4 regions of the Shewanella mangrovisoli genome follow, and region 4 is predicted to be linked to each of the others. Evidence: predicted binding sites of a transcription regulator. Region 4 holds the regulator's gene; each other region holds the start of a gene.
What was found. The regulator sigma-54, encoded in region 4, starts transcription at its own class of promoters, with help from an activator protein. The targets are predictions, from matches to a motif close to GTTGGCACGNNNNTNGNNT.
Positions count from the first base shown of each region.

Region 1: a site for sigma-54 is predicted at 5,793-5,811, ahead of K0H60_RS00945 (DUF4097 family beta strand repeat-containing protein). Genes of this name have one in related genera too.
Region 2: a site for sigma-54 is predicted at 5,367-5,385, ahead of K0H60_RS14330 (DUF1328 domain-containing protein). Genes of this name have one in related genera too.
Region 3: a site for sigma-54 is predicted at 5,290-5,308, ahead of K0H60_RS06350 (YggN family protein). Genes of this name have one in related genera too.

Region 1 covers NZ_CP080412.1:204,095-211,352, forward strand. The annotation lists gene K0H60_RS00910 (S9 family peptidase) at 1-17, shown strand, start outside; gene K0H60_RS00915 (GIY-YIG nuclease family protein) at 28-471, shown strand; gene K0H60_RS00920 (AlbA family DNA-binding domain-containing protein) at 803-1,864, shown strand; gene K0H60_RS00925 (LysR family transcriptional regulator) at 2,139-2,990, opposite strand; gene K0H60_RS00930 (FMN-dependent NADH-azoreductase) at 3,125-3,814, shown strand; gene K0H60_RS00935 (nucleoside deaminase) at 3,807-4,145, shown strand; gene K0H60_RS00940 (hypothetical protein) at 4,148-4,651, opposite strand; gene K0H60_RS00945 (DUF4097 family beta strand repeat-containing protein) at 4,940-5,716, opposite strand; gene K0H60_RS00950 (class I SAM-dependent methyltransferase) at 5,985-6,752, shown strand; gene K0H60_RS00955 (M14 family metallopeptidase) at 6,778-7,258, opposite strand, start outside.
Region 2 covers NZ_CP080412.1:3,257,507-3,264,764, reverse strand. The annotation lists gene K0H60_RS14355 (BON domain-containing protein) at 1-477, opposite strand, end outside; gene K0H60_RS14350 (hypothetical protein) at 751-1,215, opposite strand; gene K0H60_RS14345 (sigma-54 interaction domain-containing protein) at 1,470-2,885, shown strand; gene K0H60_RS14340 (diacylglycerol kinase family protein) at 2,976-4,667, opposite strand; gene K0H60_RS14335 (hypothetical protein) at 4,822-5,016, opposite strand; gene K0H60_RS14330 (DUF1328 domain-containing protein) at 5,039-5,215, opposite strand; gene K0H60_RS14325 (helix-turn-helix transcriptional regulator) at 5,679-6,107, opposite strand; gene K0H60_RS14320 (DUF6572 domain-containing protein) at 6,279-6,593, opposite strand; gene pfaD (eicosapentaenoate synthase subunit PfaD) at 7,143-7,258, opposite strand, start outside.
Region 3 covers NZ_CP080412.1:1,423,463-1,430,720, forward strand. The annotation lists gene K0H60_RS06315 (cytochrome b) at 381-932, shown strand; gene K0H60_RS06320 (YceI family protein) at 937-1,512, shown strand; gene K0H60_RS06325 (oxidative damage protection protein) at 1,598-1,876, opposite strand; gene mutY (A/G-specific adenine glycosylase) at 1,886-3,004, opposite strand; gene trmB (tRNA (guanosine(46)-N7)-methyltransferase TrmB) at 3,184-3,900, shown strand; gene K0H60_RS06340 (YggL family protein) at 3,946-4,272, shown strand; gene glsB (glutaminase B) at 4,272-5,186, shown strand; gene K0H60_RS06350 (YggN family protein) at 5,365-6,186, shown strand; gene K0H60_RS06355 (LysR family transcriptional regulator) at 6,605-7,258, shown strand, end outside.
Region 4 covers NZ_CP080412.1:828,669-835,926, forward strand. The annotation lists gene mgtE (magnesium transporter) at 1-1,156, opposite strand, end outside; gene K0H60_RS03660 (HPr family phosphocarrier protein) at 1,356-1,631, opposite strand; gene rapZ (RNase adapter RapZ) at 1,618-2,472, opposite strand; gene ptsN (PTS IIA-like nitrogen regulatory protein PtsN) at 2,469-2,912, opposite strand; gene hpf (ribosome hibernation promoting factor) at 2,915-3,202, opposite strand; gene K0H60_RS03680 (RNA polymerase factor sigma-54) at 3,231-4,706, opposite strand; gene lptB (LPS export ABC transporter ATP-binding protein) at 4,813-5,544, opposite strand; gene lptA (lipopolysaccharide transport periplasmic protein LptA) at 5,541-6,092, opposite strand; gene lptC (LPS export ABC transporter periplasmic protein LptC) at 6,079-6,639, opposite strand; gene kdsC (3-deoxy-manno-octulosonate-8-phosphatase KdsC) at 6,636-7,187, opposite strand; gene K0H60_RS03705 (KpsF/GutQ family sugar-phosphate isomerase) at 7,187-7,258, opposite strand, start outside.

The DNA.
Region 1 (7,258 bases), 620 kb from region 4:
TCGGCATGACTAAGTAGGCGCTAACGGGTGACCGATTTAGTGATTGAAGCCGCTAATTCAACTCACTCGGCTAGCCCCAAAAAAGGGGCTAGCCAAACTCAAGCCGTTACCAAAGCTCAGTTTTCTAGCAAGCCAGAAGCGCTAGGAGCTGAGCAAGCTGTTACTTCGGAGCAAGGTGCGGCGTCAGAGATAGAACAAGTCTCGATGTGGTATCTGTACCTTATCCGCTGCGCCAATGGCCACTTATACACAGGCATCACCACAGATGTCGCACGCCGCTTTAACGAACATCAATCAAACAGCCCAAAAGCAGCAAAGTACCTGCGCGGCAAAGGGCCATTAACCCTGATGTATCAAGAACAAGTCGGCACCCGCAGCGATGCTCTCAAGCGAGAAATCGCGGTTAAGAAGTTAAGCCGCAATCAAAAGCTGGCAATGATTGAGTTCGGAATGTTAGCGGGGAACGATTAAGCTCAGCCATTCCAGTGACTCGCCATGAACTCATCCCTGAGGGCTCGACGGCGGCATCCATGCCGCCAACGGTCACTTCCATGTCAGTGCTTAATCCCGTTAATCACTGAGCATCCTGCCCGTAAATGCCCCAATTCCACCATTTCGTAACAAAACTTAGCAATGGGATTGCTTGGTAAATTTGTCGCAATACTCAACACAGTGGCACAATTTACAAGGTGTCAGATGTTAAAATGTAATTCTGAATTTTGGTTAGCATGTCGTTTTATATTCTGGTATATATCTGATTATTAGGATGTATTTTGCTTGAGTTTTGTAAAGGGTGTCATTGATGTCATCATATTCTGTTGAGGGAGCAAGACGCTTTCTGTCTGAGCATGAGCGAATTTTTTCAAACCCAAAAATTCAGTATTTTTATTGCGAATGGATACTACTTATTAGAGTTCGCGAAAAACAATTTTTGTTGGCGGATATCCATGAGCTTGTTCATCATTACCCAAATGTTTATAAGGCATTTTTAGCAATTCAAGGCTCAATAAATCTGCCGAATGAAAAGCTTTATCCAGAGTCACTGCAAAATTGGATTAATGCTACATTTAGACTTTGTTTGGATGTTTTGTTTAATGAAAACAAGTCAAATGTTGACGCATTACTTAATTACATCAACAGTGGTGGCCACTATGAAGAATGCGTACCGAGCTATTATAAACTTTGTGTAGAAGCTTATAAAAAAGTGAGCGAAGTATGCAGAAAGTATCCATTAGGCTCTAAAGAAATTAATCAAATAGTTAAATACGCCTCATATCTAACCGCTAGGGGCGGTCAATCAGATTCAGATTATCTTGCGAAAATTCTTAAATTGAACACTGATCGACTCAGTGAACATGCCATAAAAATACTTCATCTTGCCAAAAAGAAGGAAGGGAAGCAGCTTGAGTTCAAATCTTCATTCGAATATGACGTTACATCGAATTCAAAGAACAAAAATCTTAAATATGAATGCACAAAGACTATTGCGGCCTTCTTGAACTCCCAAGGTGGCACTTTACTCGTTGGTGTTAATGATTCAGGTAAAATTCTCGGAATGCAAAAGGACTTATCTTATGTTGATAACAACCATGATGATTTCGTTCTTAAGTTCAAAGATACTGTTTTAGGCAGATTAGGGAAAGGAATTTGTAATTTGGTTGAATGGAGTCTTGTAGACGTAGGCACTGATTTGTTTGTGCTTATGGTTGATGTAAAGCCTTCCCCATTTCCAGTTTGGGACAACAGATGCTTTTTCATAAGAAATAATCCCTCAAGCGACCGCTTACTTAATGCAAGAGAGTATAAGGAGTATGTCAAAACTAGATTTCTTGAGGAGTTTGTCTCCGAATATATTGGTAAGTAGGAGAAAAATCAGGTCAGGCATAACTCGGTTATCAATGGTTGCACCCAATCAAGCATTGTTGCGCCAGTGACCTTCTAAAACATGGATGTTTTAGCAGAGCCTACAGGGACGTATTTACGGCGAGTCACTGGCGTAACAGTGCGAAAGCCTGCGGCAGGCAATTAGGGAATACGATAGCCAGAAGCCATGATGCCGCCTATTAGCCCCTCGAACCATTACCGAAACTAAGTTCTTCCATGGAACTGAGCATCGGCAGTATCGACGCCGCTGCTCCTTATGTATTTAAGGTTGCTTGTAGCCAGTCAATAAAGTGTGCGTTATGCCGATTGCTTAGTAGGGCTTTATTGGGGATGTAATAGCAAAGCGCTGATTTTACAGCGTTAGGGTTAACGGCTTGCAATATCCCAGCCTGTACATATTGTTGGGTGAGCGTGGTAGAGCTAAATACCCAAGCTTGCCCTGCGAGCGCCTGCTGAATACCAAACAACTCCTGATCATAGTATTTGATATCCAATCCAGAGTCTTGCAAGCCTTGCTGTGACAACCAGTCCGTTAGCGGCGGTGGTGGTAAGTTATTATTTTTCCATCTTGTTGTGTATATGGTCAGAGGCTTAAGACCTGCTGGCAATGATGCAGCCGCTGGTGTGGCAAACATATTAAAGAACTCTGTTTTTAATACATCATCAGGATGTTGATGGCGCAGATCCCCAAAGCGCAGCGGTAGCGTAAAGGCATCATGCTGCATATCTTCGCCTGTCGCGACTTCAACTTGGGTTTGTGGGTGAGTCGCGTAAAACTGTTGTAGTGCGGGTATCAAGACCAACGCCGCAAGTGACGATGTGGTGGCGACCTTAATATGGCGTCCAGTACTCGCGATATCGTCCAAGGTTTGATTTATGGCCTGAAATCCTTGAGTGGTCACGGTTGATAAACGCTCGCCAGCTGGCGTTAAACTAATGCGTCTGGCCTGGCGTTGAAAGAGCGCGACATCCAAGCGCTGTTCTAGATTGCTGATATGGTGCGATATTGCGGTCGGTGATAGTGATAACTCTAGCGCTGCCAATTTAAAGCTGCCGAGTCTGGCTGCTGCTTCAAATGCTTTTAACGCTTGTAATGAAACCTGCATTGTCATCCGCCTTCGATAAGTATTAGCTGAAAATAGATGAGTTTGGCTCACCTGTAAATGCGTTTTAGTCGTTTGTCTGTCACTCGCTGAAAAATCACAATAACTGGGTATTTTCAGCTAAAGAGAGACTTAAGATGACACATATTCTTCATATAGATTCAAGCGTTAGAGCTGTGTTAAATGATAATCCAGCGCATAACTCTATTTCTAAACAATTGGCAGAACGATTTATTGCTAGCTTTAAAACTCACTGTGCTACAGCTGAGTATACTTACCGTGATGTCGGAATGAATCCACCAGATTTTATCAACCAACAGTGGATAGGTGCGGTGTTCACGCCGGAGGCTAAACGCTCTGCGGCGCAGCGGCAGCAATTGGCATTATCGGATCAATTGATTGCGGAGGTGTCTGCGGCCGATCTGATTGTGATTTCTGCACCTATGTACAATTACGGTATGCCTGCTCAGCTTAAAGCTTGGTTTGATCAGATTGTGAGGATTAACAAGACCTTCGATTTTGACTTAAACCGTGGGGATGCGCCTCTAGCCCCATTACTGTCAGGCAAAACCTTAGTGGTTTTGACGTCCTGTGGTGAGTTCGGCTTTGAGGCGGGTGGCGTAAACGAACGGCATGGGCATTTGGTGCCGCATCTACGTACCCTGAGTAAGTATTTGGGTGTTGAGCAGATTTTTGAAGTCGCCTCTGAATATCAAGAGTTTGCCGATAATCGACATCAGCAGTCGTTACAACAGGCTCTGGCAAAGTCCGCGGCCATGGGGTTGCAACTAGCACAACACTACGCAGAGGAAGCGACTGATGTGTAATCACTTTTTACCTGCGGTTAACCACACTTTGGCGTTGGCGCAAAAGGAAGTCGAAGGTGCTGGCCTGCCGTTTTCTGCTGTGATTGTGGATGAGTCTGGGCGGATTGTGGCTGAAGGGGTGAATCGGGTGCTGGCGCTGCATGATTGTACCGCCCATGCTGAAATCCAAGCGATCCGAATGGCGACGCAACAGCTGAAACAAGTCAGCTTGGAGGGCATGACATTAATCGCTTCTGGTGAACCTTGTGGATTTTGTTATATGGCGATAAAGCTGGCCAAAATCAGTCGAGTCATCGTCTTCAGCCATTTCGCCAAAGTTCAATTGGGTTAACCTCAATCGGTTTGTAGGTCAGTGGTATGGTTTGCGGCAGTATGACTTGCCGCATTCACTAAGGCTTTAAAACGAAGGTCGCTTTTGCACAAAGGCGCGAGTGCTTCAGCTTTATTGAGATACTCCAGCGTGGTGCGGATAGTGTCTTGATGATGACTAAACTCCCTAAAAATACGCTTCGCAATCAATAGATTCAGCTGCTGTTGGCTCAACGCAGTATTCTCATGCTGCATTTGTAAAATAGTCTCCTCTAGGGAAATAGGAGGTATTTCTCCTAGGCTAATGAGGAAGGTTTTGGCGACTGTTCTGGCGTGTGAGAAATAGTCCGAGTGCGCATCTAAGGCGTAAATATGCTCGAAAATGTGTTTAGCTAGGGCTGTATTACCATTGTGATAAAAGCTTTCGCCATCAAAACAAATATCCCCTAGTCCTTCCATTATTTCTCTTGGGTTATCCGAGCGGGAAAGCGATTCAATTTCTTGTTGGTATTCCGAAAACTGATCCATATTTTCGACCTTACAGGCAATGCTGCGTGACTTTGTGACTATCGAAGCGGGAAGGTGAATTATCTTAACAAATTCGCGGGGTTAAAGTCTGGTTATCGCAAATTTAAGTTTTATGGTCGCACCAAAAAAGATGCCACTACAAGGGGTTAGTGGCATAAAGTGCATAAGAATGTCCATGGAACGGTAACGCAAAGGGGTGGGTAGAAGACTGACATTTGGTTGGGTACTGCAACATCAGTCTCTACGCCGGGAAGTTGGTGGAGCGGTAATGCTGTTGGTCTAACGGGCTTAGTGTTTGCTTACTGGGCCATCGATTTTATCGAAGCTCACATCCCCTGAACCTGCCGAGAGAATGGTTAAGCCCTTAGTGTTCACCACGTTGATATCGCCTGAGCCATCGTTGATGGTGACTGTGTTTTGCACATTGGCGACGTTGATTTCGCCAGAGCCGTCATCGATGGTGATGCTGCCTTTAATATCATTGACTTGGATGCCGCCAGAGCCATCGACAATCGCGAGGTTGCCGTTCACTTGGCTGACTTCAATCGCGCCAGAACCATCGTCGATGCTGACATTATTGCCGCCATGGATAACCAGTTCGCCCGAGCCATCCTTGACCTTGATATCCGCGGTCATCTTGTTGATCAAAATCGCACCCGAACCATCGTCAATGTCCAGTGCTAATCCGGCAGGGACTTGTAACTTAAGGTCGATATAAGGCGAGTAATTGCTAAAGCTGCTATGGGATTCAAAGTCGGCCTTAAGCTGGGCTTTGTTAGCCTTTTTCTCAAGGGTGAGAATCACTTTGCTATCGTCATTGCTATAGATATCAGCGACTAACTTAATTTGGGTTAGGCCTTCGACGCCGATTATTTCAAGGCTGCCCGCACCCGTTTCGGCGACGAGTTCTTGTAAGTCTTGAGCATCTAGGCTGAGTTCACGTTGCTGGTGATCTAAATCCGGCATGCCAGCGGCGTTCACATTGATAATGCAGCCAGTGAGTGACACGCCAACGGTAAAGGCGGCGACAAATCCGAGGGTGAATATAAAAGGGCGTAGTGACATTTTCTTCTTCCTTGTTATCGACACTCGATAAGCTGCAGAGTGCGGAGTCTATGGCGATAATTGCTATGTCGAGAGATAGCACATCCTATGCCAACTTTTAAATTCCTTAATTATCAGTTAAATACTTCAAATGCGTCCGCTTGGCCGTAGGCGGACATGTCCGCTGAATGAGTGATTTTTCCCAAAGAGTGGTGAAATTACTCACTTATTCGGTTAGCGTGTGTCCATTCAGCCAACGTGGCTAACAGCATAACCAGAAAGGATTCACATGGATTACTTAACGACCAATAAAATCGCTTGGGATGCCCGCACTCGGGTGCACTTAACCTCTGATTTTTATGATGTTGAAGGCTTTTTGAATGGCAACACCTCCTTAACGGAAATCGAATTAAATGAGCTTGCGGTGGCGGGTAAGAGCCTACTGCATCTGCAATGTCACTTTGGTTTAGATACCCTGTCGTGGGCGCGAATGGGCGCAAAGGTGACTGGGGTCGATTTATCCGAGGTGGCGATTGCTGAGGCGCACAAGCTGGCGGAGCAGACGCAGTTGTCCGCCGAGTTTATCTGTAGCGATGTCTACAGCGTGGCGGGCAAGGTTGAGCCGCAAGATATTGTCTTTACCTCCTATGGCGCGATTGTGTGGCTGCCGGATTTAACGCTCTGGGCGCAGACCATTGCGGCGTGTTTAAAGCCCGGCGGACAGTTTTACATGGTCGAGTTTCATCCGGCGCAGCAGCTATTCGATGGGTATAGCTATTTTAATCGCGGTGAGCCAGATATAGAGCAGGAAGGGACCTATACCGAGAATGCCGGTGATGAGCAGCAAACCTTAATGTGCTGGTCGCATAGCTTGTCTGAGGTGATCAATGCCTTATTGCAGGCGGGCTTAGTGTTGGAGCTCTTTCACGAGTTTGCGTTTAGCCCCTATAACTGTTTCGCAGGGCTAGAGGCGCAAGCCGATGGCCGTTATGTGCTAAAACACCAAGGGCAACATGTGCCCTTGGTGTATAGCATCAGTGCGCGTAAGCCTGCTTAATCCTTGCTGTTTTTAACTGCGGGGATTAACGGCTACGGTAGACTGGATATTTAAGATATTGATTATCGTAGTAAGGGCTGCGCTCATAGAACCAGCGTAAGCGTGCCTCGGGATCGGCGGCAAACTCTGGGTTTTCCAGCGCTTTATTAAATGCGGCCTGCAGCTTTGGATCTTCCTTCAGCATCTTGGTGGCCAGCGGCTCTACGGCGTAGTCCTCAATGTATTCGGTACGGGTAAAGATAGGGTTGAAGAAGCCCCATTGCAGTAACGAGTCCGGTGATTGTGGCTCGAGCAGTAAAATCGCCAGATCGCCTAAGGGTTGATCTGTGCTGATTTTCACTGTGCCCGCGGGCAAGGTGGTGGTCAGTTTCGCCAGTGTCGAGTCGGCCTTCACAGTGAGTCGTCCCTCGAACGCCTTGGTATTAAACACCGGATTGCTCAAGCTGTATTGCTGCAATTTAAGCTCTGTTGGCTTGCTTAAACGTGTCATCCGAATGCCATGTAGA
Region 2 (7,258 bases), 2.3 Mb from region 4:
TAATTGACGCTCGGCATCGCTAGCCACTTCACCCTGTAAGGTCACTACGCCATCGGCAACATCGACATTAATTTGGGTGCCCGATACGTCGGTCGAGAACAACAGACGGGTTTTCACGACCGTTGCGACCTTAGAGTCGGTTAGGGTCTTCACCACCTCACTGGTGCCTTGGTCTTCATTCATCACGGTTAATTTGTTATCGACCCCTTTTACACCATCTAAGCTTTTGATGAGCTCAGCGGCGAGCGCCTTATCGACACTGCTCTCCACTTGACCGGTTAAGGTGACATGGCCGTTTTTCACGTCGGTCATAATGTCAAAGGAGTTGAGATTAGTATTGAGCAACAAAGTCGTTTCGGCCTTGCCATCGATCCAAGCATCTTTGGCGTCGTCTTTCCAATCCTGTGCGGCGGCCACATTTAAACTGATAGAACCGACAAGTAAGGTGGTTAAAGCTAAAGTTGTCGTGTTTTTCATAATGATATCCTCCGTTGTTATCTCGAAGGAACTAAAGCGTGAATCGTGCCAATATTTTTATCTAACTGATTTTAAATGGGTTAAGTGTTGTTTGTAACTTGTTTTAGGTGTTTGGCTTAATCGCCAAATCGGCGCTTTTTACCGACAAAATGTAAATATTACCTAGGGTGATTCAGCGATTGGGCTTAAGTGGGATAAGCGCTAAAAACAGTCAGACCGCATGCAACAAAAACGCGGCTCAGTTGGCCGCGTTATTTGGAGGTGTAGGCGCATTTACAGGGCTTGGCAGCGCAGGTGCAAAGTATCCAAATGGATTTGTAGCCAGGCAATATCTTCGGCCAATTGGCTGATTAACCTCGGGTGATTGGCTTTTTTGATTAATTGTTTGAGGTGGTTAAGGCGTTGACGCTCAAGCTCACAGAGCACGACGAGAGCATCGGCAAGTTGTTGTTTGATAAGTAAAGCATCGACATCGGCATAGGGCCGAGTCTGCGATGGCGGCGCCGAGTGAGGGCTCTCCCGTTGCAATGTTTGGGCGAGCAGTTGCCTAAATCGCGCCTGCATTCCTTGGTACGTCTTGATTTGGGCGATAAAAATGCGTTTTAGGCTGTAGTCATCGACTGAAGTATTGGCCCGAGTATAAAAATCCACGCCGGTTTGCGTCAGCTCGATTAACTCATTAACCAGCTTAATATCGGCGCTCAGCTCGGTCTGATGTTGCGCAACATTAGACGTCATAACGACCTCCTGTGGTAGTTTGGGCTGCTCCACCGACACGGATTGCCCAAGTTTTTTATGGAAATATCAACTTCATTCAGCTTCTATGCATATTTCGTTCACTTTTTAATGATAAGTTAATGACTTGATTTAACTGATGATATTTATCCATTGTCGCCAGTGGGCTGCTTATTATCGGCAACTCTTACCGTTGAGATTGTTAAAATTTCACGGCTGGCATACAGTGGTGCTTCATTCACAGGGAGTGGCACAAGATGATCCGACCAACGCTTTTCTATCATCTACAGGACTTCGAGACCGAGCAGGCATTAGTTCAGCTCGAGGGCGCGCAGACCTACAACAAGCTACGCAGTACCGATGATTTATCTTGGATTACTCAGCTGGAGGCCAATCGTATCGATGTGGCGATCATTGAGCTGCCCCGTCTAAGCCGTGAAGATTACTTAGCCTTACTCGAGTCCAGCGCCATTGCTGATGTGGAGTTTATTTTCCTCTCCGACGGCCTACCAAATCCTCACCTCGATAAACTCTTGTCCAAATACGCGGGCTACCATTTCCGTAAGCCCATCGATATGTCGTTGTTGTGCGAAACTTTAGCGGATTTTGCCCAGCATCTGGTTGCCAATACCTCGACGCGCATTCGCCCCTTTGCCAGCGAGTTAGATCAATATGGTCTGCTGGTGGGCTCCTCATTACCTATGCACCGTTTGTATCGCACTATCCGCCGCGTGTCGGCCGCCGAGAGCAATGTGTTGATTATCGGTGAGAGTGGCGCGGGTAAAGAATTGGTCGCCAATACCATTCACTTAGCCAGCCCGCGGGTGAATAAGCCCTATATTGCGATTAACTGCGGCGCCTTGAGCCCAGAATTGGTCGATAGTGAACTCTTCGGCCATGTAAAAGGCTCTTTCACTGGCGCGAATCGCGATCACCAAGGGGTATTTGAGCAGGCCGAAGGCGGCACCTTATTCCTCGATGAAGTCACCGAGATGCCCCTTGAGCATCAAGTTAAGCTATTAAGAGTGCTCGAAAATAATGAATATCGCCCCGTCGGCAGCCCTAAGGTGCTCAAGGCGAATGTGCGTATTGTGGCGGCGACAAACCGCGATCCTCTAGTGGCGATTGAGCAAGGACAACTGCGGGAAGACTTGTACTTTCGCTTAGCGCATTTCCCCATTCAAGTGCCGCCATTGCGGGAGCGTGGGGAAGATATAGTGGGACTGGCGAAGCATTTTCTGGCCTATCGCAATGCGGCGGAAAAACAGAGCAAAGTGTTCTCGCCTTCAAGTTTAGAGGCGATTGCGGCCCACACTTGGCCCGGTAATGTGCGCGAGTTAAAGCATGCTATCGAGCGCGCTTATATTCTGGCGGACCATGAGATTACCCCTGAGCATTTACAGCTGACACCTAGTTTGGATAAAGAGTCGGCAGCGGAGGAAAATGTAGTGATCCCCCAAGGTATGCGCCTCGAGGAGCTGGAAAAAATCGCCATTTACCAAGCGCTTGAAACGAGTCAGGGTAATAAAACCGACACCGCTGAGCAGCTTGGGATCAGCGTTAAAACCCTCTATAACAAGCTCAGTAAATATGAGCAGGAGTCAGACGTTCAAACCGCTGATGCAGATTCCGTTAGCGAAGATCCCGTTAGCAATAGCGTCGCCAAGTACTAACCTGCATTAAATGCCTGAAAATAAGCTAATGCATTGATTCAGCTTTTGATTCATATAGTTTGGTTCAGAGTTGATTCTGAATGTGTTAGCTTATTTTGGCTCTGACTGCGGTTCATCATTTTGCGCTTGATAGGGCACAAACACTTTTAAAGAGGCGGGCAGGATGTCGATATTGAGTTCCTCTGGCTCACAAATTTCGCCATCAATCACATACTTGCATGGGGGCTGACTGCTGAGCTTCACCCTTTTAGCGTGGGCATGTTTCACTTTACCCGCGTTGGCCGAGGGCGCAGAGTCGCTATTGGCGGCCTCTTTAATCCAGCCGGTAAAAGCCAGTTCAGCCAGACTGATAAGCTGTTCATTCGGCTCATTATTTGAATCCAACCAAGTGATATCCAACAAGCCGTCGGTCATATTGGGTTCGCCCTTACCTTGGGCGAGTAAGCTGGTAAAAGGTGCGGCATTGGCAACCACTAGGCTGTGGGTTTGCACTGTCATTGGGGCTTGGTCATCTAAAGTCAGCTGCAACTCGAGGTTGGTGTCGGTGTTCACCGCGCGCCACAAACCATCGAGGTAGGCGAGTTGGCCGAGGGCATTTTTACGCTCGCGGCTCGCCGACTCAATCATTTGCTGCTCAAACCCAATGCCAACCAGCAGCAACACCAGCCGCTCATTGCAACGCGCCGTGTCTATGGTCTGAGTCTGGCCTTGGATAATATTATCAAGGGCTTGGGAGACGGCATTGAGCTTACTGCTTAAACCAAAGAGGGCGTGTGACAGGGCATTGGTGGTGCCTAACGGGATAATGCCTAAGGTGATATCGGTGTCGATAATCTCCGCCGCGACCTCAGTGACTGTGCCATCGCCCCCGCAAGCGATGATGATATCGGCGCCCTGAAGCCGTGCTTTTTTCGCTTGGGTTTGGGCGCTAATCTCTGGCGTGGTGAGTGCTAACTGCACCTCAAAATAGCGTTTCAGCTCAGTGCAAATTTGTTCGCCATGGCTCTGCCATTTACCCGCGCCAGAGACGGGATTGGCGATAATCCAGGCGCGCTTATGCAGTTTGATTTCCCCTTGAGTGTACATCTGCTCTAGCGCTTTAAGTTGCCAGCGATTTAACCCTGCGGTTTTACGAATGCTTTTAATCTGTTGCAGCACCGCGGCAAAACTGAGTTCGGGGCGACGGCATACAAGATAAGCGGCCAGCACCATCACGGAACGCCCGCGACCGAGCGCGCAGTGGATTAATACCCGCTTTTGGGCACGTACTTGGCGATGTAACCAGTTAATCGCCTGATTTAATTGGGCGCTAGTCGGTACGCTGTGGTCAAGAATAGGGATATTCAGATAGTCGATATGATCCTCATACAGGGACACATCGAGGCCGTCGAATTCGGCGGTGACATCTAAAATAGCGGTAATGCCATAACGATTTAGTTTAGGTAAATCGGCAGCGCTTAAGCGGCTACCCAAGTACAGGTATTTATCAATGGCTTGCATTGAAGGCACGCTATCGCGGCGCCGTGCCCAGAGATTATAGAGTCGGCATCCTAATAAAAACGGAATAAAGCCCCAGCGAATATACCAAGGGATGGAGCCATCCTGGCGTTTTCTAAAAATACTGGCGAGATTAAACCAATAGGCCGAGCCGACAAGGGCGAGGGATAGGCTGCTCCATGCCCAAATAAAGGTGAAGATGGGAGAGTGCCCCGTTACGGCGAAATAGCCAAATAACAGTGCTCCGAACAGGTAGAAATACTTAATGTGGACCCTACTCAGCATTGGCATATCCTCCATCGATAAACGGCGAGCCTCAGGGAAACCCACTTTATCGTAACCAATGACTGTCGCGATAAAGTGGCTCAGTGGTACTCACTCGAGCTGTGGTTTCCCTGATTAGCTCGTTTGCGGGACTATCTACTCTCCGTCATCCGTTCTAGCAGCGGGTATCTTTCGCTTTAACGCCTTCTTTCAGTTCTTCACAGGCATCTTCAATCGCATTGCCTGTATCTGTGATGGCTTCATCAATTTTTTCGCCTGCGTCCTCGGTGTGGTTGTCGCTACAGGCTGACAGTCCAAAGGTTAATAATAAGGCTAAAAATGCAGTGGTAATCATGGTCATAGGTTTCATATCGATTCTCCTTTTATCCAATTTAAGCGCGTGGTGCCTTGCCCTTAAGGGCGTTGACCAGCAGGGAAATCACAAGTAATACAATAAATAGGAAGAAAATAATCTTTGCGATCCCCGCTGCGGCGCCAGCGATCCCCGTAAATCCAAACAGTCCGGCGATAATGGCCACAACCAGAAACATTAAGGTCCAACCTAACATAGCACCTCCTTTGTCTTATTTCGGTTTTTCTGTCTTCTTTCACTCTGCATGTTTACGTCGAGTGAGCTAGTTGCTGGGTGAGTTGGATAAGCAAGGTTACGTCTTACATCCTGTTATCACTCAATCGCGCAATAAACTCACAAAGGGGATATTGCGAGCTTAATGCCAACTTTGAGATTTTTAGCTAATCTACTGATTATTAGTGTAATTTTTAAACTTTGTGTTGGCGGTAGTATTGGCTGATATAAGTGAGATAGGCAATTTTTACCTGCGATTCGGTAAGAGTTGCAGTAGGGAAATCGAGGGGAAACAGCATAAAAAAGCCGATAGCTTTTGAGTATCGGCTTAGATTAAGGTGTTGATTGCTAGATTGATAATACGACAGACAGTACCTTGCGGAAAGTTCTTAGCTCTTGCATCTGCACAAACGCTAACAGTCGCAATACAACTGTGATGTGTCCTATCACTTAGGGTTTGAATGATATCTGTTAGACATTACGATAATAACTGCACAGGAAATACCATAGAGCGCACTAAGACTTCCATAATGAATCCCTGCTTCAGCGGACGTAATATCTCCTGATGTAAAAGATATAGATATTCCAATATAGGCGCTCAAAATACCCACAGTTGCACCAGCTAGCCCAAACTTACAACCTCGATGACTGGATGCTAAGGTGCTGTCTGCGGTGCTATTAATATCCAGATTACTAACGTTAATATCAAAAGCTGCCGCTAGCGCTCTTTTGGATTCTAAGGAGCCAGAGCCTTCACTCTCTACTCTCTGAATAGTACGAATGCTCAGTCCTGAGATTGTGGCGAGTTGATCTTGGGACCAAGAACGTTCGCTTCGAAGCTTTTTCACTAATTCTTTGTTTATCATTTGTTCCATTTTCTAGTTCCTAATAATGATTGCAGTAGGCGAATCATCATCTAGAACCCATGATTTTAGTTATGACAACCTTACGTCAAAGTTACGACAGTAGCCCGCCAAGCCGTTTTACGCCGCCAACAGTGGGAAAACATGCGGTTTTCTGCGCTAGGCTAAGGTGATACTGTTTGGCTAAGTGAAAACCTTATAACCAAACTGAATTCCTACTTGATTAATGATGTCTGTGCATTGTGATAGGAACTGTGTTGCTAATGCTGTTGGCTCATATTTGCACATAATATTAATTTTAAACTCTCTTCCACGTGAATCTGGATAGCTTTCAAATACCTCGCCAGACTCGAGAAAAGCCAAGTAGATATTAATCTTTTCCTGAAGGAGCAAGAGATGCTTATCATCCCATTCCAAATGATCTGAGATGGTTAGCACGACGACACCTTCATTATCTATTCCAATGGCGTCAATTGAATCTTGATCTTCTATGCTCATAGATATTCAACTCTAATGGATTGCGGCAAATCTCACCTTCAACAATTTGAAGTAGCAAAACTCAAGATTATGATTTTATTGTTTATTTTTAGTTGTGATTCATTTCTGTCAGAGCCGGGGCATCAGTTCAGTTCTTTGGGTTTTGTATAACGAATTGTTTGTAATGTATTGAATATTAAGGCTCGATAATAAGGATTATTTGAAATAATGTGCAAAACGATACTTTTGAATGATAAAAATCCTTATTAACAAACCATGCTTTATATAAAATTTTGGGACGATTGCATTTATCAACGTCTCCCACCCAATTTGAAATCTTGCCTCATGTATTGGATTGATTGTAGATAAGTGTTGCAGGCGAGCATTGTCACGGCAGTGGACATCGGAAAAAGGGATTTTTCCGTTGAGCCCCCAAGGATGGGTTTACGGCGTGCCACTGAAGTGGCAATGCAGAGCGGATATTGAGCCCATAATAGAATCAAAAACAGAACGCCAAAAAAGCGGGTTAAGTTTTCACTTAACCCGCTCAATAAGGTTTAGCAAAGTGAATTAGCAGCGTTGCAGTGGTTTCCAGCGTTGCAGGCTGACTGGAATACTTACCCCTTGGGATAACAACAGGTTAATCCGTGCTTGGTAGGCCGCACCCTGCATTAAATGTTTAGCCA
Region 3 (7,258 bases), 590 kb from region 4:
TAAGCGTTAGTTGACTACCTTAAACTGACAACTTAATGCTGCCTCGTTCGAAGTGCGGCTATATTAGCGATGGTGTTTATCCTCTGCAAGCGCTTTTTCCTGATAAATGATGTGTTCGACTGTTTAATGTGCACTTTGGCTGTTTTTTATCTATAAACCCGTTGGAATAGGGCTTATTTGATGCCGTAAAGTTGTTTTCCCTGTCGCGTGAGTGACCCGTTTAAGCCCCACAATCAGCGTTAACACCATAATAGCGTTAATCTTTCTGAATTTTAGAAAGATATGAGCGATTTTTACTGATTTTAGTTTTTAATTTTCGTTTTATGATAATGACTATTATTTGATTGTGCGACTTAAGTGCAGAGGTGTGGAGTGGCCATATGTTTAGAAATACTAAGTTGAATTATGGACTTATTGCTATTGCCAGCCATTGGCTAAGTGCGGTTGTGGTGATTGGACTCTTTGCCCTCGGTGTGTGGATGGTGGAATTGACCTACTACAGTGCATGGTACAAAACGGCACCACATTGGCATAAAAGCGTTGGGATTTTGCTGCTGGCGGTAACGCTGTTTCGTTTAGTTTGGCGTTTGGTTAATCCAAAGCCTGCTCCTGAGCAAAATCACCAGACATGGGAAAAGGTTAGCGCCCACATTGCCCATGGTGCGATTTACCTCTTATTAATGGTGATTATGGCCGCTGGTATTTTGATTTCGACGGCAGAGGGCCGTGGAATTATGGTGTTCGACTGGTTTGAGTTACCCGGCCTAACGCCGCTGATTGAAAATCAGGCTGATATCGCGGGGGATATTCACCAATATGCCGCCTACAGCTTGATTGCTCTGGTTTTACTGCATGCGTTAGGCGCGTTAAAGCACCATTTTATCGATAAAGATTCAACACTACTCAAGATGATTAAATTTAACCGAGGATAATATAATGAAAAAACAACTATTAGCTGCTTTGATTGGTGGAGCTTTACTGGCTCCTATGGCCGCATCAGCTGCTGATTATGTGATTGACCGTGAAGGCGCTCATGCCTCTATTACCTTTAAAGTAAGCCACTTAGGTTATAGCTATGTCGTAGGTCGTTTTAATGATTTCAGCGGTGATTTCAGCTACGACGCTAAAAATCCAACGGCAGCTAAAGTGAATGTTAAAGTGAATACCTTAAGCGTGGACTCTAACCATGCCGAGCGTGATAAACACATCCGTAGTGCCGACTTTTTAAATACAGCTAAATTTGCTGAAGCGACTTTCGTTTCGACCTCGGTTGAAGACAAAGGCAATGGCGATCTGGTTATCACAGGTAACTTCACGCTAAACGGTGTGACTAAACCGCTGGCAATCCAAGCGCATGCTGTGGGTGAAGGTCAAGATCCTTGGGGTGGATACCGTGCAGGCTTTACCGGTACTACCACGTTTGCAATGAAAGATTACGGTATCAAGATGGACTTAGGCCCAGCGTCAGCCAATGTTGAGCTAGATTTAGTGGTAGAAGGCGTGCGTAAGTAAGCTTAAGGTTACTGAGCTGCATTTATCAGCGAATAAAAAAGCGCCCTCGGGCGCTTTTTTGCTTTCTATGGATAGGCGCTTAGGCTTATTCCTGACCCTTTTCAGGCACAAAGCCTTCAATTTCCACGTCTTTACCTTCGAAGAGGAAAGAGGTCATTTGTTCTTCTAAAAACTTGCGATCATCAACATTCATCATGTTGAGCTTCTTTTCGTTGATCAGCATGGTCTGTTTTTTCTGCCATAGGCCCCAAGCTTCTTTACTGACGTTATCGAAAATACGTTTACCTAAATCACCTGGATACAGTTGAAAGTCTAGGCCGTCGGCTTCTTTGTTTAAATATACGCAATTGACTGTACGCGCCATGATTATTCCTTACTGACTGTCGAGGTTGCTAGCATTAGCTACGAGTGATCCCAAATTGGCTAGCACGCGCTCGGTTGCGGCGGCGAGTCCCACTTTGGAAGGTTGATTGATGTTATACCAGAGAGACTGGTTTTGTTCCATGACTGCGCCCACGCTCTGCATACCCAAGGTTTGCTTGTTGTAGCCATTCGCTTGGCTATCTAAATTCAGTAGCATGGGCTGAATATCTAAATGGAAATGGCTAAAGGTATGCCTAAAACCGATTAATGGTTCGAGTTGCGTGGCGTGATAACCTTTGGCCTCAAGCTCTGCATTGAGTGCGGCTTGAGTACTAAATTCGGGGAAGCACCATAGTCCGCCCCAAATGCCTGCAGGAGGGCGCTTAGCCAAGAAGACTTGGTTATCTTTAAGCAAAACCAACATCCAAGCGGCTTTCTCTGGGATAGTTTTCTTCGGTTTTTTACCCGGAAAATCGGTCTGCCTTCCCATAAGTTGGGCCTTGCAATCGACTGCCACAGGGCAAGCGGCACAATTGGGTTTGCTGCGAGTACAAATGCTGGCACCAATATCCATCATGGCTTGGTTATATTTTTGAATATCTTGCTCTGGCGTTAACTGCTCGGTTAATTGCCAGAGTTGTTCTTCCACAGGTTTTTGACCGGGCCAGCCCGCAATCGCGCCATGTCTTGCTAATACGCGTTTAACATTGCCATCGAGGATCGGATGATGTTGCCCAAGTGATAGGGATAACACTGCTCCTGCTGTTGAACGGCCAATACCTGGCAGCGCTAACACTTGCTCAAAGTCTGTTGGATATTGCCCCTGATACAAATCGCGAACCATCTTAGCGGCTTTATGCAGATTGCGAGCTCTGGCGTAATAACCAAGGCCAGTCCAATGATGCAGTACTTCATCATCCGGCGCGTTAGCGAGGGCTAACACATCGGGGAAACGTGCCATAAAACGCTGGTAATAGGGGATAACAGTCGCAACCTGAGTTTGTTGCAGCATAATCTCTGAAACCCATACGCGATATGGGGTTTTATCTTGCTGCCAAGGGAGGGTTTTACGACCGTGGTTGTCGTACCAATTAACGATACGTGTAGCAAAGGAGGCTGTAGATTTCATCGGCGCAGTGTAGCGGGAGATTGGTTGGCAAACAAGTAACACCCCATCGAAAAATCGGCCTAGATTCGCTCTCTAGGATAATCTTGTTATACTTCGCCTCCATTAGTGCTTGCACTGTAAGTTGAACTTTGGATAATGCCCTTCTTTTTAGATGGTGTTGTCCACGAGACGAGGCAAAAATGAGCGAAGTCACTACCGCTGAATTTAATGAAGAAGGCAAGTATCTGCGTAAGATCAGAAGCTTTGTCCTAAGAGAAGGTCGTTTGACTAAGGGTCAAGCGCAAGCCATTGAGACTCAGTGGCCAACAATGGGCTTAGATTACAGCCCAACACCATTAAACCTGACCGAAGTGTTTGGTCGCGAAGCCGATACTGTACTGGAAATTGGTTTCGGTATGGGCGCTTCTTTAGTACAAATGGCACAAGAAGCTCCTGAGCAGAACTTTATCGGTATTGAAGTCCATAAGCCTGGCGTTGGTTCATGCTTAAGTGACGCCGCCGCCGCTGGGGTGACTAATCTTCGCGTGTATCACCATGATGCAATGGAAGTGTTAGAACATGCTATCGCCGATGGCAGCCTTGCGCGGGTGCAATTGTTCTTCCCCGATCCTTGGCATAAAAAGCGTCACCACAAGCGCCGCATCGTACAGGCGGAATTTGCTGAGCTTATCCGTCGCAAGCTGAAGATTGGTGGCGTGTTCCATATGGCAACCGACTGGGAAAACTACAGCGAACATATGTTGGAAGTCATGAATGCGGCCAATGGTTACAAAAACCAATCCGCCGATGGTACCGTGGTGCCGCGCCCAGATCATCGTCCACTGACTAAATTTGAAGCCCGTGGTCATCGCCTCGGCCATGGCGTGTGGGATCTGATGTTTGAGCGTATCGCTTAACATCTTTTATTGATTTTATTTTTTAACACAACGGGGAAAATCACTATGGCAAAGAATCGTAGCCGTCGTTTACGTAAGAAAATGCGCGTTGATGAATTCCAAGAGTTAGGTTTTGACATTACTTGGACCTTCGATGCATCTGTCTCTGAAGCCGATATTGATGCAACGGTCGATAAGTTTATCGATGAAGTCATTGAAGCCCGTAAGTTAGGTTTTCACGGCGGTGGTCATATCGAGTGGGAAGGTATTATTGCTACCCAAACTATCGGTAAGTGCACCGAGGAAGATGTTGCTGCAGTGAAGGCATTCTGGGCGGGTCAAAAAGTGACTCAACTCGAAGTTAGCGATCTGTACGATATCTGGTGGAGTTAATGCCAGAACAGGCGTTATTAGAGGAAGTGGTCGACAAAGTTCGACCCTTGCTCGGCCAAGGAAAGGTTGCTAATTACATCCCTGCGCTCGCCAATGTTTATGCTGGTAAATTGGGCATCGCCGTGACCACAATCGACGGTGAAACCATAGGCGCAGGCGATTACCTTGAGCCATTTTCAATTCAAAGTATTTCTAAAGTTTTCAGCTTAACCTTAGCGCTAACTTTATATGAAGAAACCGAAATTTGGAGCCGCGTCGGCAAAGAACCCTCGGGACACTCCTTCAATTCATTAGTCCAAGTTGAACTCGAGCGGGGCAAACCTCGCAATCCCTTTATTAATGCTGGCGCATTAGTCATCGCCGACTTATTGCAGAACCGTTTAGGGGCGCCTAAGCATCGGATGTTGGAATTGGTCAGGGCGCTGAGTCAAAACGATAAAGTCTGTTTCGACAAGCAAGTAGCGGATTCTGAATATCAGCACAGTGCACGTAATGCGGCCATCGCTTATCTGATGAAATCCTTCGGTAATTTTCAAGGTGACGTTGATACAGTGCTGCGCACTTATTTTCATTATTGCGCCTTAAAAATGAATTGCGCCGACCTCTCACGGGCGATGTTGTATTTAGCCAACCGCGGTAAAACCTTAGACGGCACTGAGCTTATTTCGCAGGTACAGACGCGGCAGTTAAATGCCCTGTTAGCAACCTCTGGCTTGTACGACGGCGCCGGTGAGTTTGCCTATCGTGTTGGTATGCCGGGTAAAAGCGGTGTCGGTGGTGGCATTATTGCGGTGATCCCCGGGGAACTCTCGGTCTGCGTTTGGTCTCCCGAATTAGACAATCAAGGTAACTCCCTCGCGGGGACGGCAATGCTTGAGCATTTAAGCCAGCGCCTCGGACGTTCAATCTTCTGATTTAATCCTTCTATTAGCACTGTTAGGCTAACTATTAGTGAAATTCACTAATCTGCTATCGGTGCTAATTTCTATAACTTCATACTAATCATATTGTTACAAAGTTGGCATGTCTTCTGCTATTCGTCTTTTAGCATGTTAGCTTAGTCGAATTCCTCAGATTAAAGGATGAACAACAATGAAAATAAATACGCTATTAACTGGAGTGGCATTATCGGGCGTTATTTTAGGCGCTTCAGGCTGGCAATCAGCACAAGCGAAAACTGAGCCGCAAATCGATGAGCGCTGTGAGGTTTCCCTTAATTATGATGTGAGAGTTGAGCCTAAAAAATTAGTGATGAGCGAGAAGGGCACCGAGAAGTATCGCATCGAGGTCGACAAGTTATACGTTGAAGGCAAGCAGGTCACCTTAACCGACAAACAGAAGAAGCTTGTGAGCCAATATGCCGATGAGGTATCGACTCAGGTTCCTGAAGTCATTGAATTAGTCAATGAAGCGGTTGCACTGGCCTCTCAAGCTGTGAGTATGGCATTGACGCCACTGATGGGCGATGCCGCAGGCGCTAAGTTTGATGAGATGATGGCGGGCGTGCAGAAGCGTGTCGATACCGTAGCCTACAAGCAGGGCGATAGTTTTTACCTTGGCGCGACCGAAGAGTCGATGCAAAACACCTTTAACGATGAATTTGAACGGGAAATGGAGCAAATCGTGCAAAACTCCATTGGCACTCTGATGATGAATATCGGCGGCCAAATGCTTGCGGGCGACGGGGAATCCTTCGAAGCTAAGATGGACGCATTCTCACAAAAAATGGATAGATTAGGCGACGATATTGAGCAGCAAATTGAGTCCCAGTCTAAGGGGATTGAAGCGAAAGCCGACCGTTTATGTGACCGTTTTGAAAATCTGCTCGTGCTTGAAAATCAACTGCGTAAAGAAGTGCCAGAGTTAGCCCCCTATGTGTTGACGCAAAACACTCACCATGAATTACGTGAATAATGCTCGCAAGGGTAGTTAAGGTCTAAACGGGTTTGAACCAGGTTAAGCCGATCTAACTGACACTATCAATGCCGTGATATAAGTGAAAAAGCCCCTGCACTTTTAGTGTCTGGGGCTTTTTCTTGATTCATTTTAGCCAAACGGATTGATATTAATCTGATTGCTTGCGGCTATTTACTATGGAATATTACATTCTAAAGACTAATGTTTGGTATACTCTTAAAATATAATGAAAAGCTGGCAATTCAGTCAGATAGAACACTCTACTTTAGCGGACTTTTTCGGGCTAAATCTCTACAACTAACCCAATTGCTGTGAGATATTAAGGCATTGAGGGGTGCTTTGAGGCATTTGTGCTGCATTCCTATGCTATTCCGAAAGTTAATATCACTGTCGAAACTGCTTAAGGCGACTTTCCATGTTAGAACTGTTAGAACCTATTGCGATTTTTACTCATGTGGCCAGAGCTGGTAGTTTTAGTGCCGCCGCAAGAAGGCTTGGGATCTCTAAATCTAAGGTCAGTACGCAGGTCGCCGATCTCGAGCATAGACTCGGTGTTCAACTGATCCAGCGTACCACTCGAAGCTTAAGTCTGACTGAAGCTGGACATTTGTTATATCTGCAAGGTGAAGAGTTACTCCGCGATGCCGAACAGGCCATTGCTAGCGTGCATAACTTAAACGATGCCACCCGCGGCGTATTAAAGGTGGGGATTTCCCAGTCCTTTGGCGCTATGCATATCATTCCCGCACTGCCATCATTTATGGCCAAACACCCTGAGCTCGAGCTGCAAGTCAGCTTATTAGATCATAAGGTCGATGTGGTCAGCGAAGGTTTAGACCTATTGTTGACTATGTCTGAGCAGCTTCCTCTCGGTATGGTGGCGCGCCCTTTGATGAAGTGTCAGTTCCTCCTCGTTGCCTCCCCCGATTACATTGCGAAACATGGCGAACCGTCGCGCCCTGAACAATTGGTCGACCATAACTGCTTGGTGTATCAAGGTGAGTGGCATGAGCACAGCATGTGGCAGTTTAAAAAAGGTGATGATTACTGCGAAATAGGTGTCTCTGGT
Region 4 (7,258 bases):
TCCAAACTAATACCGCGATAAACACCAAAATCGACCACATGAGGCCGTTTAAAAAGCCAATGGCAAGTTCTTTGCCAATCAGCCAGCGGGCGTTACTCTGGCCAATATGACCCAAGGCAATCCCACGGATAACAAGAGCTAAGGTTTGATTGCCCGCGACTCCGCCCATGCTCGGGACAATTGTCATTAAAATCGCAATCGTGGCGAATTGTTCGATTGTGCCTTCAAACATATTGCTGACAGAGGCTGCCAGTAGGGCGGCAAACAGGTTAATCGTCAACCAGAGCGAGCGGCGGAAAGTACTCTTCACCACAGGGGCGAAGGTATCTTCATCATCGTCCATCCCCGCCATCCCCATCATGGAGTGCTCGGCGTCTTCACGGATAACATCCACCACGTCATCGATGGTGATACGCCCGAGTAACTTGCCCTCACTATCGACCACGGGGGCGGATACCCAGTCATGGCGCTCGAACAGCTGCGCGACTTCACTGTCGGACATGCCCACGGGAATACTTTCGATATCGGTATCGATAATACTGCTGATATGAGTATTGGGATCGCAGGTGAGCAGATCCGCAAGTTTGACCCCGCCAAGTACGCGATCGTGCTTATCCACCACGTATAAGGTGTCAGTGGTATCGGGCAGATTGCCCCGTTGGCGCAAATAACGCAGTACCACATCGATATTCACATCGGGCCTTAAGGTCACAGTATCTGTGTTCATTAGGCTGCCCGCAGTTTCATCGGGGTAGGAGAGTGCTTGCTCGACCCGCTGGCGGTTTTGCAGGCTCATTGACTGCAATACTTGCTTATAGACGGTATCTGGCAAGCTTCGCAGGATATAAGCGAGATCGTCCGTATCCATACTGGCGGTCGCCTTGGCGACCCGCTCAGGGCTCATGGCGCGGATCAGCGGATCTTTTAACTCTTCACTGAGTTCATCGAGAATATCCCCGAGCTGATCTTGATCGATAAGTTGCCACAGCACTTGCCGCGCCTTAGGGGGCGAGGACTCTAAAATCAATGCGATATCCGACGCCGCCATGTTTTGCAGCATTTGCCTGACATGCACAAACATACCGCTATTGAGGGCATGGCTCAGTTGGTCGAGACGTTGTTCGACTTGTAAGCTGTCTGAGGCTTCTACAGGCATGTTTCCTCCAAGGTGGCGACGGTGGATGGGTGGCGTTTGGTTGTTGAGGACTTAAGCCAAAGCGCAGCAGTACATTGTAATTGAGCGCACGGGAGGGCGTCGAGTCACAAATGTGTTTTACTGGTATAAGGTGCTGAAATCAAAACCAAACAGGGTACTGAATAACGGCAGGGAGCATCGAGGTGAGATGTCGGGGCTATTAGCAGGCTTCGTCGAACTTAGCGTCGATAAGCGCGCAAATGGCATTGAGCGCGGGCTCGGCATCAGGGCCTTCGGCTATCAGGGTAATGGTTTTACCCATGCCAGTTTCTAGCATAAGGAGCCCTAAAACACTGGCGGCAGAGGCCTGTTTCTCACCTTGGATCAGCGTAATGCTGGCATCAAACTCAGACGCAAGCACCACGAGCTTAGTGGCGGCGCGGGCATGTAAGCCTAGTTTATTGCAGATGGTGACTTGGCGCTCAAGCTTTGGCATGACTTAACTCTCGGTGGCGGGCATTCACTTTGTGTTTGCCGTTGCTAAAGCGTTTAGCCAGTTGCTCGGCCACGTAAACCGATCTGTGTTGACCGCCGGTACAGCCGATGGCGATGGTCAGATAGCTGCGGTTATTACGCTCTAAGTGGGGTAACCAAGTCTCGAGTAAATTCTCAATTTGCCAGATGAACTTATTAACCAGTGGCTGGCGATTTAAAAACTCTGCCACAGGTTCATCTAAGCCGGTGAGGGGGCGCAACTCAGGCTCCCAATGGGGATTGGGTAAAAAGCGCACATCGAACATAAAGTCGGCTTCGGTTGGCATACCATGCTTAAAACCGAAGGACTCGAAGTTGATCACCAGTTCCTTATCGACACTGCCAAGCAGGATTTGCCGTACTTGGTCGCTGAGTTCATAGATATTCAGATTCGAGGTATCTATGTAGTGATCCATCTGCTGTGACAGGGGCTCGAGCAATTTGCCTTCAAGCTTAATAGCTTCTTGTAGTGATACTCGGCTCTTAGATAAGGGATGTAAGCGCCGAGTCTCGCTGTAGCGCTTTAACAGTACTTTATCGCTGGAATTTAAGAAGAAGCTGGTAAGTTCAGTGCCCTCTGGCAGGCTGGCGAGCTGTTTGACGAGTACCTTGTCTTGCTCCGGCAGGTTACGCACGTCGACGCTGATGGCGACGAGATCGTTACTGCCCTTGAGCTGTTCGAGTAAGCTGCCAATCAGCGGCAAAGGAAGATTATCGACACAATAGTAGCCGAGATCTTCAAGCACTCTCAGTGCGACCGATTTGCCTGAGCCTGAGCGCCCTGACACTATGACCAGTTTCATCCAGTGATTACCTGATAGAGTTCCGTTTCATCATGCGTCTTGCGCAATTGCTTCAATATTTGCTTGTCGCTGAGCTTTTCAGCCATGCAGGACAAAGTGCTTAAGTGCTGTTGACATTGGTCAGCAGGCACCAGCAGCGCAAATAAAATGTCGACAGGTTGTTTATCGATAGCATCAAAGGCTATCGGCTCCTCACATTTCACCAATATGGCTATGGGTTGTGTTATATCGGTTAATCGACCATGTGGAATGGCGATGCCGTTACCTATACCTGTGCTCCCCATCTTTTCGCGCGCCACTAGGCTTTCGAAGATCTCTTGAGATGAGAGGGTGGGGTACTGGGCAGCGGCTAAGTCGCTGATAAGTTCCAGTACCTTTTTCTTACTGCCCGGAGTGGCGCAGGTCGTGCATTCCGGCCGCAGTATGGTACGAAGTTCCATTGCTAGTGTTTTGTTAACTTCTCTTTGTGTTTAATAACCTGACGATCAAGCTTGTCGATCAGGACGTCTATGGCAGCATACATATCTGCATGCTCTGAAGTCGCGAAGACTTCACCACCGGTGAGGTTGATTCTCGCTTCGGCAATTTGTTGCATTTTCTCAACATTGAGCACAACGTGCACATTATTGATCTGTTCGAAATGACGTTCAAGTTTTGAAAACTTTTCCTCAACATAAGCCCGTAACGATTCAGTAATCTCGATATGGTGTCCACTCAGGTTTATTTGCATATAAACGTCCTCCGATTTCCACTTTAGGCTATAAACTTTTACGCTGATTGGAAGGGGGAATAAGCATCGCCTCTCGGTACTTCGCAATGGTTCTGCGCGCAACGTTAATTCCCTGTTCTGCCAGAAGCTGCGCCATCTTGCTGTCGCTTAATGGTTTTTTCTGGTTTTCCGCTGCAACCAGTTTCTTAATGAAGGCTCTGATTGCCGTGGATGAGCACTCACCGCCATCATCAGTCCCGACGTGGCTTGAGAAGAAATATTTTAGTTCAAAAAGTCCCTTTGGGGTATGCATGTATTTTTGTGTGGTCACCCGTGAAATGGTGGACTCATGCATCTCTACCGCCTCGGCGATATCGTTTAGGACCATAGGTTTCATGGCTTCTTCACCGTATTCGAAGAAACCCTGTTGGTATTGCACTATGCAGTTTGCCACCTTGAGCAGTGTTTCGTTACGGCTTTCAAGGCTTTTAATAAACCACTTGGCTTCTTGCAGATGCCCGCGGATAAATTGGCTATCGGCTTGGCTTTTGGTGCTGCGCGCCATGGCTGCATATTGCTGATTTACATTGATTTTTGGCATGCAGTCCGGGTTTAACTCGACCACCCAGCGACCATTTTTCTTCGACACCGACACATCGGGGATGACATATTCTTCATCGACAGGGGTGATGAGCAAACCGGGGCGAGGGTTTAAGGTTTGGATGAGGGCAATGCTCTCGCGCAGATCATCTTCCTTAAGCTTGGTTTTACGCATCAACAACCTAAAGTCGCGGGCAGCGATCAGATCTAAATGATCTTTGATCAACATACGGGCGTTTTCGAGGTGTGGGGTATCTGGCGAAAAATGGGAGAGTTGGATAAGCAGACATTCGCTTAAATCCCTTGCGGCGACACCGACGGGATCGAAGTGTTGAATGCGCTTGAGTACGGCTTCGACTTCATCCAGTTCTATCTCGGGATTGCCCATGGCCTCGAGGATATCTTCAGTACTTTGAGTGAGATAACCTTGATCGTCAATGGCATCAATAATCGCGGTGGCGATGGCTAAATCGGTTTCAGAGAAGGGCGTGAGGTTTTTTTGCCATTCTAAATGTTCGTACAGGCCTTCACTGGTTTCCCCTTGGAAGGGCATGTCATCTTCACGGCTAGCGCCAGAACCTGAGTTTGGCGATGCGGTAAAGACTTCATCCCAAGTGGTGTCCATGGGGAGTTCTTCGGGCAGGGATTCTTTGGTCAGCGACTCGGCAATGTCTACGGTGGAATTATCTTGTTCCTGTGGCTGAGCTGTCGTTTCGCTAAAGTCGGTATCGGCGATATCTTGCTTACGTTCGGTAGGCGCGTCGAATTGCTCCTCTTCCAGCTCGAGAAGAGGATTAGAGTCTAAGGCTTGCTGGATCTCTTGCTGCAGTTCCAATGACGACAATTGCAACAGACGAATGGCCTGTTGAAGTTGTGGCGTCATGGTTAACTGTTGACCCAGTTTGAGCTGGAGTGACGCTTTCATGTTACCGCTGATCCCTACGTTATTATTTTGAATTTAGGCCGCTTGTTATCATATTGATGGCGCTTACTAAGCCAAAATTCAAGGCTAATTGGCTCTGTTTAAGTAACTATAGCCTGAATTGTTCACCTAAGTACACAGCCCTAACTTGCTGATTGTCTAAGATCTCTGCGGGAGTTCCTTCGGCAATCAGGTTTCCGTGACTGACAATGTAGGCATGTTCACAGACGTCTAAAGTCTCGCGCACATTGTGGTCTGTGATCAGTACCCCAAGGCCTCGGCTCTTGAGTTGTTCGATGATTTTCTTGATATCGATAACCGAAATCGGGTCGACACCGGCGAAGGGTTCATCGAGCAGAATAAACTTAGGATTGGCCGCTAAGGCGCGGGCAATTTCGACGCGGCGACGTTCACCGCCCGATAACGACATGCCTTGGCTATCGCGAATATGGGTGATATGGAACTCTTCGAGCAGATGTTCCAGCTCTTCTTCGCGTTGGTCGCGATTGAGCTCTTTACGGGTTTGCAGTACCGCCATGATATTGTCGTGCACTGTCAGCTTGCGAAAGATACTGGCTTCCTGTGGCAGGTAACCAATGCCTTTGCGGGCGCGCAGGTGCATGGGATCGGCGGTTAAATCATCATCGTCGATAAAGATATGGCCTTTATCGCTTTTGACTAAGCCCACGACCATGTAAAAGGTGGTGGTTTTACCCGCACCGTTTGGGCCGAGCAGGCCGACGACTTGACCCGTTTTGACCGTCAGGCTGACATCTTTCACAACCTGACGACTCTTATAACTCTTAGCGAGATTCTGTGCTTTTAAGGTGATTTGGGTCATTTAGAATCCTGTTTTTTCACAGGTTTGTCCGCAGGCTGATTCTTGAGTTCTTCCTGATAGTTGTCAGGTTGAATAATGGTAATCACGCGATCATCGCCGCTACCTGTGCTCTCAGCGATCAGTTTTTGCTGAATAATATCGTAACGGATGAGGTTACCCGTCACTTGGCTACCCGCTTGGTCTAGGGTCGCTGAGCCTGTTAAGGTCAGGGTGCGGGTCGCCATTTCGTAGCGAATTTCTTTGGCGCTAGCCGAAGCTGGGCGTCCATCGTCGAGAATTTGGCTGTAAGTCGCAGGGTTACCCGTTGCCACTAAAATCTTGCTGTTTTCCCCTTCGGCAGAAAATGCACGTAGTTGATCTGCATGGATTTTAATCGAGCCTTGGGTGACTTCAACCGGACCGAAGAAAATGATCTGATTGTTTTTAATGTCCGCAGTTTGGCTAACGGCTTTAATTTTCACTTCTTGCTGTAAGTCACCGACCTTGGCGAAGGCACTCATGCTGGTGATTAGCATTAGGCCGGCAAGTAATATGTTATTTTGCTTCATAGGTTCCTACTACCTGACTGGTCAATTGCACTTCCTGCGCGTTAAGGTCGGCATAAAGGCCTTGCCCTTGAATATTAAAATCTTTCCCTGTGACGTAAATGATGCGGTCAGAGGTCATTATCATAGTGTTGAGATCGAGTTCTAAAAAACTGGTGGACAATGTCTGTATGGGTTCACCAGGGCTGATGGCATCGATAATAACATTATTTTCTAATACAACCTTGCCGGTATCTTTGTTGAGTCGACCTTGGTCGGCTCGGATCTGCCATTTTGCTTTACCTTGGTCGGGATAGACAAGATAGACGGGCTCAGTAAAGTCGGTTTGGTTTTTCAGCTCATAGTGTTCCATGTGCTTTGCCGTGACGCGACTGTTAACTTGCCCTTGTTCATTAAACTCAATACTGCGCAGATCTTCGATAATGTAATCGGGTCTGTCACTGACGTTCAAGCTGTCATCCGTATCGCCACCGCGTTTTTGCTGCACTTGCCAATATAGCACCAGCGCAGTACCAAAAAAGGCGATAATGGCGAGGGTCACACGACTCATATGCTCATCCCATGGGCGGAAGTGAACTTGTTTTGGCTCAATAAGAGCAGATCCGTGAGTTCCCTGAGTGCGCCATGCCCACCATTTAAGTGAGTCACAAAATGGGCATGTTGACGGACATAGGGGTGACCATCGGCGACACAGACAGCCAAGCCGACCACATTCATCACCGGCAGGTCGACAATATCATCACCGATATAGGCGACTTCTTCTGGGGTGACATTGTAGAGCGACAGCAGCTCTTCATAGGGAACGAATTTATTATCCACGCCCTGATAAATATGGGTCACACCCAGCGCCGTCATGCGGTTTTCGACAATTTTAGACTGACGGCCAGTGATAACCGCCAGATTAAAACCACTGGTCAGTAACGAGCGCACGCCATAACCATCGCGGGTGTGGAAGGCTTTGAGCTCTTCCCCTGAGTTGCTCAAATAAATGCGGCCGTCGGAAAACACCCCGTCCACATCGCAGATCAGCAGTTTAATTTTTTGCGCCCTTTGCCAAACATCGTCGCTGATGGGGCCGTAAAAACCTTGCTGTGGCATTAAATCACTCCCGCTTTAACCATATCGAGCATATTGAGAGCACCGACAGGATGATGTTCTTTATCTATCAC